Linked DNA regions of Thiorhodovibrio frisius. The protein of the gene in region 1 interacts with the protein of each later gene in a pairwise test. Links are inferred from orthologs where the notes say so. Each region holds a gene or a part of one and is shown on either strand. Other genes may lie near its edges.

Evidence for each region. Proteins that work in one complex are often made in the same cells at the same time.
Region 2: the proteins of Thiofri_RS21435 (region 1) and mtgA interact in binary tests that used the Escherichia coli proteins (3 or more experiments, as listed by UniProt). The link is inferred for Thiorhodovibrio frisius from one-to-one orthologs.
Region 3: the proteins of Thiofri_RS21435 (region 1) and mrcB interact in binary tests that used the Escherichia coli proteins (3 or more experiments, as listed by UniProt). The link is inferred for Thiorhodovibrio frisius from one-to-one orthologs.

Annotation. Positions count from the first base shown.
Region 1 is NZ_CP121471.1:4,698,456-4,702,436, reverse strand. What follows is about bases 1-3,000. They hold Thiofri_RS21435 (peptidoglycan D,D-transpeptidase FtsI family protein), read left to right. Parts: upstream 1-603; coding sequence 604-2,397; downstream 2,398-3,000. Other genes in these bases: Thiofri_RS21430 (UDP-N-acetylmuramoyl-L-alanyl-D-glutamate--2,6-diaminopimelate ligase), read left to right, coding at 2,394-3,000; ftsL (cell division protein FtsL), read left to right, coding at 327-614; rsmH (16S rRNA (cytosine(1402)-N(4))-methyltransferase RsmH), read left to right, coding at 1-330. Also shown: more of Thiofri_RS21430, read left to right, coding at 3,001-3,981. UniProt on the Escherichia coli protein: Essential cell division protein that catalyzes cross-linking of the peptidoglycan cell wall at the division septum. Required for localization of FtsN.
Region 2 is NZ_CP121471.1:369,915-373,354, reverse strand. What follows is about bases 492-3,440. They hold mtgA (monofunctional biosynthetic peptidoglycan transglycosylase), read right to left. Parts: upstream 2,353-3,440; coding sequence 1,630-2,352; downstream 492-1,629. Other genes in these bases: Thiofri_RS01970 (AAA family ATPase), read left to right, coding at 2,694-3,440; Thiofri_RS01980 (NirD/YgiW/YdeI family stress tolerance protein), read left to right, coding at 1,196-1,543; Thiofri_RS01985 (DUF2442 domain-containing protein), read left to right, coding at 492-736. In the rest of the region: Thiofri_RS01990 (DUF4160 domain-containing protein), read left to right, coding at 219-413; more of Thiofri_RS01985, read left to right, coding at 485-491. UniProt on the Escherichia coli protein: Peptidoglycan polymerase that catalyzes glycan chain elongation from lipid-linked precursors. May play a role in peptidoglycan assembly during cell division in collaboration with other cell division proteins.
Region 3 is NZ_CP121471.1:1,335,505-1,339,065, forward strand. The notes cover bases 1-3,070. They hold mrcB (penicillin-binding protein 1B), read left to right. Parts: upstream 1-355; coding sequence 356-2,785; downstream 2,786-3,070. Other genes in these bases: Thiofri_RS06285 (ABC transporter permease), read left to right, coding at 1-297; Thiofri_RS06295 (hypothetical protein), read left to right, coding at 2,842-3,070. Also shown: more of Thiofri_RS06295, read left to right, coding at 3,071-3,561. UniProt on the Escherichia coli protein: Cell wall formation. Synthesis of cross-linked peptidoglycan from the lipid intermediates.

The DNA.
Region 1 (3,981 bases):
GCGACGAGAAGCTTTCAAGCGCTGCGTATTGTCATCAATCAGGAGCTCGACGAGCTGCGCGCCTGCCTGGCGGGCGTGACTGAGTTGCTGGCCGCCGGCGGCCGCTTGGTGGTGATCAGCTTTCATTCGCTAGAGGATCGGATCGTCAAACGCTTTATTCGCGATCAGGCGCGCGGGCCGGTGTTGCCCAAATCGGTGCCGGTGCGTGCTGCCGCCAGCAGCGGGCTGCTGCGTTCGCTCGGCGGCGCGCTGCGTCCGGGCGAGAGCGAAATTGCGACAAATCCGCGTGCGCGTAGTGCCATCCTGCGGGTGGCGGAGCGGCGCTCATGAGTCGCTCGAGCCAGGTTGGTCTTGCTCTGCTGATGATTGCGGTGATTTTCAGTGCCGTGTCCGTCGCCTATGTCAAGTACCTGACGCGCGGGGAGTTCGTGCGTTTGCAGGAGGCCCGTGCCGAGCGCGATGCCCTGGATGTGGAGTGGGGGCGGCTGCGCCTTGAGGAAGCCTCGCTGACCGCGCACTCGCGCCTTGAAGAGCGCGCGCGGCAAGCACTTGGCATGCACTTGCCCGAGGCGGCGGATGTACGCGTGCTGGAGGTGGCGACCCATGACCGTTAAGCTCGAACGCAAAAAGCGCGCTGAACGTTGGCAGAAAGCGCTGACGCAAAAACCAAATTTTCCGGCGCGGCGCGCGGTCCTGTTGGTCGGTCTGAGTGTTGCATTCAGTGCCGTGCTGGCCAGCGCCTTCTATCGGCAGGTGTTGGAGACGGATTTTCTCAAGCACGAGGGCGAGCTGCGCTCGGTGCGCGAGCGCGAGATTCCAGCCCGTCGCGGCATGGTGATGGATCGCCATGGCGAGCCGCTGGCGATTAGTACCGCCGTGGCCACCCTGAGCATCGACCCGCGCTCCCTGCTCGAACGCCCCCAAGCCATTGAGCCCCTGGCGCAGAGTCTGGAGCTCGACCCGACCGAATTGAAGCAGCGGCTCGAGCACTATCGCGAGAAGGCCTTCATGTACCTGCGCCGCCGCGTTGAGCCGCGCCTGGTCGATGCTGCCGAGGAGGTCGTGCGCCGCTACGATGTGCAGGGCTTTGGCGTTGAGACCGAATATCGCCGGTTCTATCCCGGTGGCGAGGTTTTCGCTCACGTGCTGGGTTTCACCGATATCGACGATCAGGGGCAGGAAGGCATCGAGCTGGCCTATGACCAGCAATTGCGCGCCATCCCCGGCAAGCGCCGGGTGATTCAGGACGGTCGCGGCCGGGTGGTGGAGGAAATCGAGCAGATCCGCGCGCCACGCCATGGCGAGGATCTGTTGCTGAGTCTGGATCGGCGATTGCAGTTTCTGGCCTATCGGGAACTCAAGCGTGCCGTGAGTCAGCATCAGGCCGTCGGCGGCACTGCTGTTTTGCTCGATGTTGATACCGGCGAGGTGCTGGCCGCGGCCAGTCAGCCGTCCTTCAATCCCAATGCGCCGCGCTCCGAACTGGCTGCGCAGCGCCGTAATCGCGTCTTTACCGACCTGTTTGAGCCCGGCTCGACCGTCAAACCACTGGTCATTGCCATGGCCATGGAAAATGGCGTCATCAACCCCGGTACTGCCGTCGATACCGGGCCCGGCTTTTTGCAAGTTGGCAGAAATCGGGTGCGCGATGTGCACAACTATGGCTTGCTCAACGCCACGAGTGTGCTGACGAAATCGAGCAATGTCGGCATTGTGAAAATCGCCCGGCAGATGGACCGTGCGCTGCTGTGGCAACTCTATGATCGGGTCGGTTTTGGACAGGCGGTGCACTGGGTTGGAGATGAGCAACCTTTCCCGGGAACAGGTTCTGGGTTCTTGCCGAATTTTGAGGGCTGGTCTGAATTCGAGCATGCCACTCTGGCGTTCGGCTATGGGCTGAATGTCACCACCATGCAGCTGGCCAGTGCCTATGGCGTGCTGGCTGGCGATGGCGTCTTGCGACCCGTGACCCTGCTGCGCCGGGATCGCGGGGGTGAGGCGCAACGGGTGTTTTCTCCTCGCACCATGCGGGACGTGCGCGCCATGATGGAAACCGTGGTCTCGCCCGAGGGCACGGCTCGGCGTGCAGCAGTGACGGGGTATCGGGTGGCGGGCAAGACCGGTACCGCCAAGAAAGCCGGCCCCCATGGCTATGTCGACGGGCGATACCAGGCGGTGTTTGCCGGCATGGCACCAGCGAGCGCGCCGCGTTTCGTCATGGTGGTGATGATCGACGAGCCGGGTGGCAAACAATACTACGGCGGTTTGGTCGCGGCGCCGGTCTTTGCCAAGGTCATGGAAATGGCCCTGCGCCTCTACAATGTGCCACCGGATGATCCGGCGGCCAGCCTCTTGCTAACAGCCGGCGCGGACTCTCCCGCAGGGGCGCCTAGATGATGGCGGCCCCCGCGTTTTCTAACGGCGCCTGGCGGCTCGATGAGTTGCTCGCAGGCTTCATTGCGCCTGGCATTGAAGTGTCGCCAGTGCCGCTTGCGGGTATCGCGCTCGACAGCCGCAAGGCTGGTCCGGGCGCCTTGTTTCTGGCCTGCCAGGGCGGGCAGGCGCACGGGCTCGACTTCGCCCGCGAACTGGCCGGGCGCGGTCTCGGTGCCATCGCGGCCGAGCCGGGTGGTCCCTGGTCGCTCTCGGCAATGAGCGCTCTGGCCGCCGAGCTTTCACTGCCGGTGATTCCGGTCGAGCAACTTAGCGTTCGTGCTGGTGCCATAGCGGCCCGTTTTCATCATGACCCCAGTGCCGCGCTCGAAATAATCGGCATCACGGGCACTAATGGCAAGACCAGCGTTAGCCATTTCGTTGCTCAGAGTCTCGCCTCCGAGGTGCGTTGCGCCATCCTTGGCACCCTGGGTCAGGGGTTTCCCGACGCCCTGTCCAGTACCGGAATGACCACGCCGGATGCGCTCAGCCTTCAGTCCACCATGGCCGATCTGCGCCAGCAGGGCGCTGCGGCGGTGGCGATGGAAATTTCCTCGCATGCGCTGGCGCAGCGGCGAGCCGATGCCGTGCATCTCGACTATGCAATCCTGACAAACCTGACCCGGGATCATCTCGACTATCACGGCAGCATGGATGCCTATGCGGCGGCCAAGGCGCGGCTCTTTGCTTTCCAGGGCCTGCGCTGGGCTGTCCTCAATGCCGATGATGCCTTCAGTGTCCAGGTGCTTGGAAGCCTGTCGCCCGAGGCTCGGTTGGCGCTCTATAGTCTGAGTCCAGCGCCCAGCCTTCCGGCCGGGGTGCTAGGGCGCTGCGACCTGTTGCTGTGCGCCCGACATCTGGAACTGCATCAACGCGGACTGCGCTTAACCGTGCAGGTGCAGCGGCCAGCAGCCGGCAGTGAGATGCTTGACGGCGTCATTGAGGCCGGGCTGATCGGACGTTTCAATGCGGCCAATTTGCTCGCGACCCTGGCCCTGCTGTTGGCGCGCGGGGTGCATTTTGATACCGCGCTGCATCAACTCAATCAGGTCTGCGGCGTGCCGGGGCGGATGGAATGCTTCGGCGCCGAGGGCGAACCCCTGTGCGTGGTTGACTACGCCCACACACCGGATGCGCTTGAACAGGCTCTTGGCGAGCTGCGCTCACACTGCAATGGCAAGCTGATCCTGGTCTTTGGCTGTGGTGGCGAGCGTGATCGCGGCAAACGTCCGCTCATGGGCCAGGCCGCTGCACGCCTGGCCGACCACATTATTTTGACCGACGACAACCCGCGCCACGAGGACGGCGACGCCATTATTGCCGAGATTCTTGCCGGCATGGATGAGGCGCAAGCAAGCGGGCAGAAGGCAGATGGCAGCGTGCCCCCTCCCGAAATCGAACGTCAGCGCGCGGTGGCTATTCGCCGCGCGTTGCTGCTCGCTGGCCCCGAGGATGCAGTGCTGATCGCCGGCAAGGGGCACGAAACCGAGCAGGACATGGGGGATCTGAAGGTGCGCTTCAGTGATCGGGCTCAGGTGATGCAGGCGC
Region 2 (3,440 bases), 4.3 Mb from region 1 along the record:
ACTCCATGATCAGAAATGCCCTTAGGTTGCGCGCAGGAAGGCTCTGAGCTGTTTAAGTTTTTCCAGAATTAAATGGGGCCTGGCTCGAATTGTTGTTCCAGATTTTTAATTGAACCTTCTCAATCGCCCTTGGATTGCTCCCAGCGCAAGAGTTTTGTTTTTGCTCTACCCGCTCGGCGAAGTATTGCGTTCGGCGGGACATAGCTGAAATTGCTATTATGCCAACCATATCGATGTTCTACGGGCTTATCATTCGGATGTATTACGCTCCTAGCGAACATCCGCCTCCGCATTTTCATGTTTATTACGGAGAACACAAAGCCATCGTCGACATTCGCACCTGCGAGATCACCGACGGCGGTCTTCCAAGGAAGCAATCGAAACTGGCTTTGGCGTGGGCTGAACCACATTAGGACGAGCTGTTGGCCGACTGGACTCTGGTAATGAATGGTGAAGAACCTTTCAGAATTTCACCGCTGCAATCATGGGGAGTCTTATGTGCCCATCTACAAAACGCGTCAGGCACCTAAGGGATTACGTCATATTTTTGGAGTTTGACAATGATGAGAAGGGCCAATTGGACATGAAGCCGTTTTTGAATTTTGGTGTCTTCCGGAAGCTTCAAGATCCTGAATTGTTTGTTCAAGTTCGGGTTGCGTTTGATACAGTCGAATGGCCAAACGGAGTTGACCTTGACCCGGCATTTGTATACGAGAAGTGCGAAAAGGTGACTTGACGACCTGAACAAACGGCCGGGGAAATACGGGAACGGGCCACGTTAATTTTCTGACGTGGTGCTCCAGCCAAAGACGGTTTTGCTCTCGCTTAAGCCGCTCGGCTGAGCTTGTCGTTCGGACGAGAGACTATCTCTCACCTTGGAGTAATTGTAGAATGGCAAGTATGAAAGACACACGCAACCAAGAAAGGCTATTAAAATCGCATGACATTGACGACTCGGCGTCAGTTCTGTCGCAAGAAGAACTTCTTGCTAGCGTCTGGGAATTATCGGAAGAAACATGACTCGCTAGCAGGCACCTACGATACTCAATCAAGACTACAAAGAAATATTGTTCTTATTAATGGAGAAGGAAGTTGAACTCGTATTGGTGGGAGCTTATGCTATTGAAATTCGGAGAAACCATTGCCATCTGTGTTTTGGCCTGAGACCAAAATTGGTAAGCAAAAGAGGTGAGAAATGAAAAAAGCCGCGTTTCTTGTGATTGGTTTTCTGTGTTTATCTTCAGCGTCCTTTGCCCAATTCACAGGGCCGGTGGCAAGCGGTCAGGCTAGTACGGTCGAGGCCGCGCGCAAGGCTCCTGTTGATACCTATGTGACTGTGACTGGCAACATCCTTGCCCACCTTCGAGAGGATTACTATACCTTTCGGGATGAGACAGGCGAGGTTCGGGTGGAAATTGAGCCACCGGTCTGGCGAAACCGGAAGGTTGGTCCGGACACCAAAGTCCGGTTGATTGCTGAAGTTGATCGAAATGCAGCTGGGACCATCTATCTCTGGGTTGAATCACTCGAGATTGCGGAATAGCTCTGCCTGACGTTCATGGCCCCGGCCAGCCCGATAAATAGAACTGCTGTTTCCCGGTAAGCTGTCAGGCAATGGCACCCCGGTCCTTAGTGCTCCAGCCGCCGCAGGTAGCGCTCACCACCAAGCTGGCGCATCTGCTGGCGGATCCAGCGTGCGCGCTGTCGTACTTTTGTTGATGGCTGATCGAGCTGATAAATGTTCGGGTTTGGCAACACCGCAGCCATGCGCGCGGCCTGCTCGGGAGCGATGGCGATGGCCGGGCGGTCGAAGTAGCGCCAGCTCGCGGCTCCTACGCCGTAGGTGTTGGGGCTGAACTGGGCAATGTTCAGGTAGAGTTCCAGAATGCGCGCTTTTGGCAGCAGGGTTTCAAGCAGCAGGCTGAACCAGGCTTCAAGCAGCTTGCGGACATAGTCCCGACCGCCCCAAAGAAACAGGTTCTTGGCAGTCTGCTGGGTGATGGTACTGGCACCGCGCAGGCGCTCGCCATGGCTAAAACGCTCCAAGGCAGCCTGGAGTTCAATCAGGTCAAAGCCGCGATGGTTCGGGAAGCGTTGATCCTCCGCCGCCATCACCGCCAGCTTGAGCGACGGGGAAATGGCGTCCCAGTCGGCCCATTCATGATAGAGCCTGAACTTGGTCGGTGCGTCTCCGGCCAAGCGCTCCGCGATCCAATGCTGCATCATAATGGCCGACGTGGGCGGGTTGACCCAACGCAGGGCACCGACTGCCAGAATGGAAAGCAGCAGCAGGAAAGCGACCAGTAGCGACAACCCGCGCACCAGGCGGGAGAACAGGGACGAGCTTTTCATCCGCGAATTCGCTGACAATGGATGAGCCTGTGGCGATCAATCTGGTGCGGCGAATTCATTGGCTTATTGGGGGTTGGCATGCTGGTCCAGGATGTTCGCAAAAGCACCTTAACAAGCTGTAATCTTTTCGCATGGTCATGTTAAGACGCCTGCACTTAGGCTTTATGGTCCGGACTGGTTGCTCGCCCTCAAGCCTGTTACCGTGAAACATTAGTTCCATGCTCCGAGGTACTGCCCCGCCATGAGAGTTAGCGTGAAACAACGGCTCTATCCTACGAGGTGGTGCCTCGCGAGGGGGCCACTTCAGTGCGCCGGATCTGGATATCGAACGGAGATTTTGCATGACAGCCACTCAAACACCAAGACCCAGCGCTCCGGCGTCCCCAGCCGTGGCCGCCGCAACCCCGCCAGCAGCGGTCGCCGAGACCGCCGCTGCCTTCGCCGAGCTGCGCACCCAACTGGCCACGCGCATCGTGGGGCAGGACGCACTGATCGAGCGGCTGCTGATCGCGCTGCTCGCCTCCGGGCACCTACTGGTTGAGGGCGCACCCGGACTGGCCAAGACCTCGGCCATTCAGGCACTGGCCGAGCGCATCGAGGGCAATTTTCAGCGCGTGCAGTTCACCCCTGATCTGCTGCCGGGCGACCTCACTGGCACCGACATCTACCGCCCCGAAACCGGGGAGTTTCACTTTCAGCCTGGGCCGCTGTTTCACAATTTGGTGCTGGCCGACGAGGTCAACCGTGCGCCGGCCAAGGTGCAATCGGCACTGCTCGAGGCCATGGGCGAACGCCAGATCACCGTCGGCGGGCGCACTTATCCGCTGGCAGAGCCCTTTTTGGTGATGGCGACCCAAAACCCCATCGAGCAGGAAGGCACCTATCCGCTGCCCGAGGCGCAGCTTGATCGTTTTCTGATGCACGTGCGGGTGGATTACCCGGACCCGCGTGCCGAACGCCGGATTTTAGCCATCGCGCGAGCCGAGATGCGCGGGCGCGCGACGGGCGGACCAGCGCCGGCGACCCTGGTCAGTCAGGCGCAGATATTCGCCGCGCGCGACCAGTCCATGGACTTGCACATGGCGGAG
Region 3 (3,561 bases), 3.4 Mb from region 1 along the record:
ATCAATGCCGTCTTCGCAAACAGCTTCGATGATATTTCCATTGTTCCAACCTTTGTGCTGACGCCGCTTACCTATCTGGGTGGGGTGTTCTATTCTATCGATTTGCTGCCAGGGTTTTGGCAGGATTTGTCTCTGCTCAATCCCATTCTCTACATGGTCAATGCCTTTCGCTATGGGCTTTTAGGGGTCAGCGATATTCCGCTCTGGGTCGCTTTCACTCTGGTGGCCTGCTGCATCGCTGTGCTGACCTGGTTCAGCCTGGAGTTGCTGCGCCGGGGCATTGGCATCAAGAGTTGAGCGGAATTTCTGCGGGCTCAGCTTGAGCTATGTGCGCGGCGGTGGGATGATTCCTGTTATGAATAAGCTGTGCCGGTACTCTTCCCCTTTGTTTTTTAGGCGTTCGCAGCGCAGCACTCACGCTCGCGCGCAGCGCGGCGGTTTCTGGCGGTTTCTGCTGGGCGTTGTGGTCTTGCTCGGGATTGGCGGCGTCGGCGTGCTGGGCATCTACGCGCTGCAACTCGATGATGTCGTTCGCTCCAAGTTTGAGGGCAAGCGCTGGGCGCTGCCGGCGCGCGTTTATGCACGCCCGCTCGAGCTTTACCAGGGCCGCACGCTGGCGCCCGAGGCGCTGGTGGCGGAGCTTGAGCGGCTGAAGTATCTGCCCGTCACTGAGGTCGACCGCCCAGGCACCTACCACCGGGATGGGAACAAGGTGCGTTTCTACACCCATGGCTTTCGCTTCTGGGATGGCGCCGAGCGCTCGGCACTGCTTGAGGTGACCTTTGCCGAGGGCGAAGTAAGCGCGGTTGCGACGCTCGATCAGGGCCCGGCGATCACCCTGGTGCGGCTCGACCCGGCGCTGATCGCCAGCGTTTACCCTACCCACAACGAGGACCGGGTCTTGCTGCGCCGGGCGCAGCTGCCCGATCTTCTCGTCAAAACGCTGCTCGCGGTTGAGGACCGCAAGTTCTACCGCCACTTTGGGGTCGATCCCAAGGGCATTGTCCGGGCGGCCTTCAAGAACCTGATGGCCGGGCGCACGGTGGAAGGTGCCAGTACCCTGACCCAGCAGTTGGTCAAGAATTTCTATCTGAATCAAGAGCGCACCCTTGAGCGGAAGCTCAACGAAGCGCTGATGGCAATGTTGCTTGAGCTGCGCTACGCCAAGGACGACATCCTGACCGCCTATGCCAACGAGGTCTACATGGGCCAGGATGGCAGTCGTGGCATTCATGGCTTTGGTCTCGCCAGTCGGTTTTATTTCGACCGTGCGCTCTCGGAGCTTGACGTGGCCGATACCGCGCTCTTGGTTGCGGTACTCAAGGGACCGTCCGAATACAATCCGCGTCGCCACCCCGAGAAGACGCTGGAACGGCGCAATCTGGTGATCGACATCATGGCGCATCATCAGATCATTTCGCTCGCCGAGGCCGAACAGGCCAAGGCAGCGCCCTTGGGATTGCGCGAGGGCGGTGCGCGACCAAGCGGTGATTACCCGGCCTTTGTGCAACTGGTGCGGCGGCAATTGCAGCGAGATTACCGCGAAGAGGATCTGCGCTCGGAAGGGCTGAAAATTTTCACCACGCTCGACCCGCTGATTCAAACCGCCGCCGAACAGGCCATTCGCGACCGCTTGCCCAAGCTTGAAAAACAGCGCGGTTATTCCTCGGGCACCTTCGAGTCTGCGGCGGTGGTGACCTCCGTGGCCCAGGGTGAGGTTCTGGCCCTGGTGGGCAGCCGCAATGCCGCCTTCGAAGGCTTTAATCGCGCGCTCGACGCGGTGCGCTCCATCGGCTCTGCGGTCAAACCGGTGATCTACCTCACCGCCCTTGAGCGCCCGGAGCAATTCTCTCTGGCGACCTCGATTCCCGACCAGCCCGTTAGTCTGCGCATTGGCGCCAATGTGTGGGAGCCGAAAAACTACGATCATCGCGTGCACGGTAATGTGCCTCTGTACCGGGCGCTGGCCAAGTCCTACAATCTCGCCGCAGTCAATCTGGGGCTTGAGCTTGGCGTCGATGAGGTCGCTCAGACGCTCAGGCGCCTGGGTGCGATGCGCCAGATCAATGCGGTACCGGCCATGCTGCTGGGTTCCGTGTCCCTGGCTCCCATCGAGCTTGCGCAGGTCTACCAGACCATCGCCGCCGGTGGCTTTCGCACGCCGCTGCGCGCCATTCGCGAGGTGTTGGACTCCTCCGGTCGCCCCTTGACGCGCTATCCGCTCGCTGTGGAACCGGTGGTGCGCGGCGACGCGGCCTTCATGACCCAATGGGCCATGCGCCAAGTGGTGGAGCAGGGCACCGCTGTGTGGCTTAAGCAGCGCTTGCCCCAAGGCTTGAGCGTGGCGGGCAAGACCGGTACCACCAATGATCTGCGCGACAGTTGGTTTGCCGGTTTTAGTGGCGACAAAGTGGCGGTCGTATGGGTTGGGCGCGATAATAATAAATCGACAGGACTGACTGGCTCCAGCGGTGCGCTGCGCGTCTGGGGCGATCTGATGGCGAACATCGACAACCAGCCACTGAGCGACATTCCGCCCGATGGCGTGATCCTGGCCCAGGGGTGTGGTGGTCTGACGATGCCGGTCAACGCCGAGTTTGCCGAGATGGCTGCCTGTCGCGAACCTAGCGGTCAACCCGGCGGCGAAGCGGTGGCCGAGGCTGACAGCGGCACCGATACTGACCCCGAGGAATCTGGGCCGAGTCGCGAGCAGTCCCGACCCGCGTCGGACCGCGAGGATCGCGGTTCGCGCAATCTTTTTCTCAGCGATTTTTATGGTGACTGATGACTGAGCACAGGCGATTCATCTCTCTTTTTGCGATGCCGATGGCCGCGATGCCAATGGCTCTGGTCCCAATGGCCTTGATGACAGCAGCGGCAATCAGCGGCTGCGCGACCACACAGCGCCAGGAGCCGCCAGCGCCCATTGTCGATGCCCGGGTCGCGCCTGCGCCGACCAATCGTGCTGAGCAAACCCCAGAGCCAACCACTCCGCCCGAGCCGGCGCGGATCTACGCCTACCAGCCGGTGACCACGGCGCCGCCTGCGGGCGCGGACTCCATGGCGCCCGGTGCAGCCAGTGCGCAGACGGGCGCGGCAGAGAATGCCGCCGGCAGTGCGACAACACCCGCCGCCGCGTTGCCGGCAACTGAATCGCCCGCGCAACTCCCCGCCGATGCGAACGCCGAGGCGGCTGGCAATGCGCCGGCGGTGGTCGGGCCAGGCTCAACCACGCCCGCTTTACCGGCCCCCGAAACGCAGCTCGCCTCGGCCTCCGCGTTGCAAACACCACAACTGGCACCGGCGGTTGACGCCCTGGCCAAGCAGGCCGAGGGTCAGCGCCAGAGTGGCGACTATGCTGGCGCCGCTGCAACGCTAGAGCGCGCTCTGCGCCTGCAATCGCGCGAAGGTTACCTGTGGAATCGCCTCGCGCATGTGCGCCTGGAGCAGGGCCTTGCGAGCCAAGCGGCCAACCTGGCCGCGCGCGCGAACGCGCTCTCCGGCGATAGCGACAGCCTCAAGCGCGACAACTGGCTGGTGATTTCCGACGCGCGCCGACGC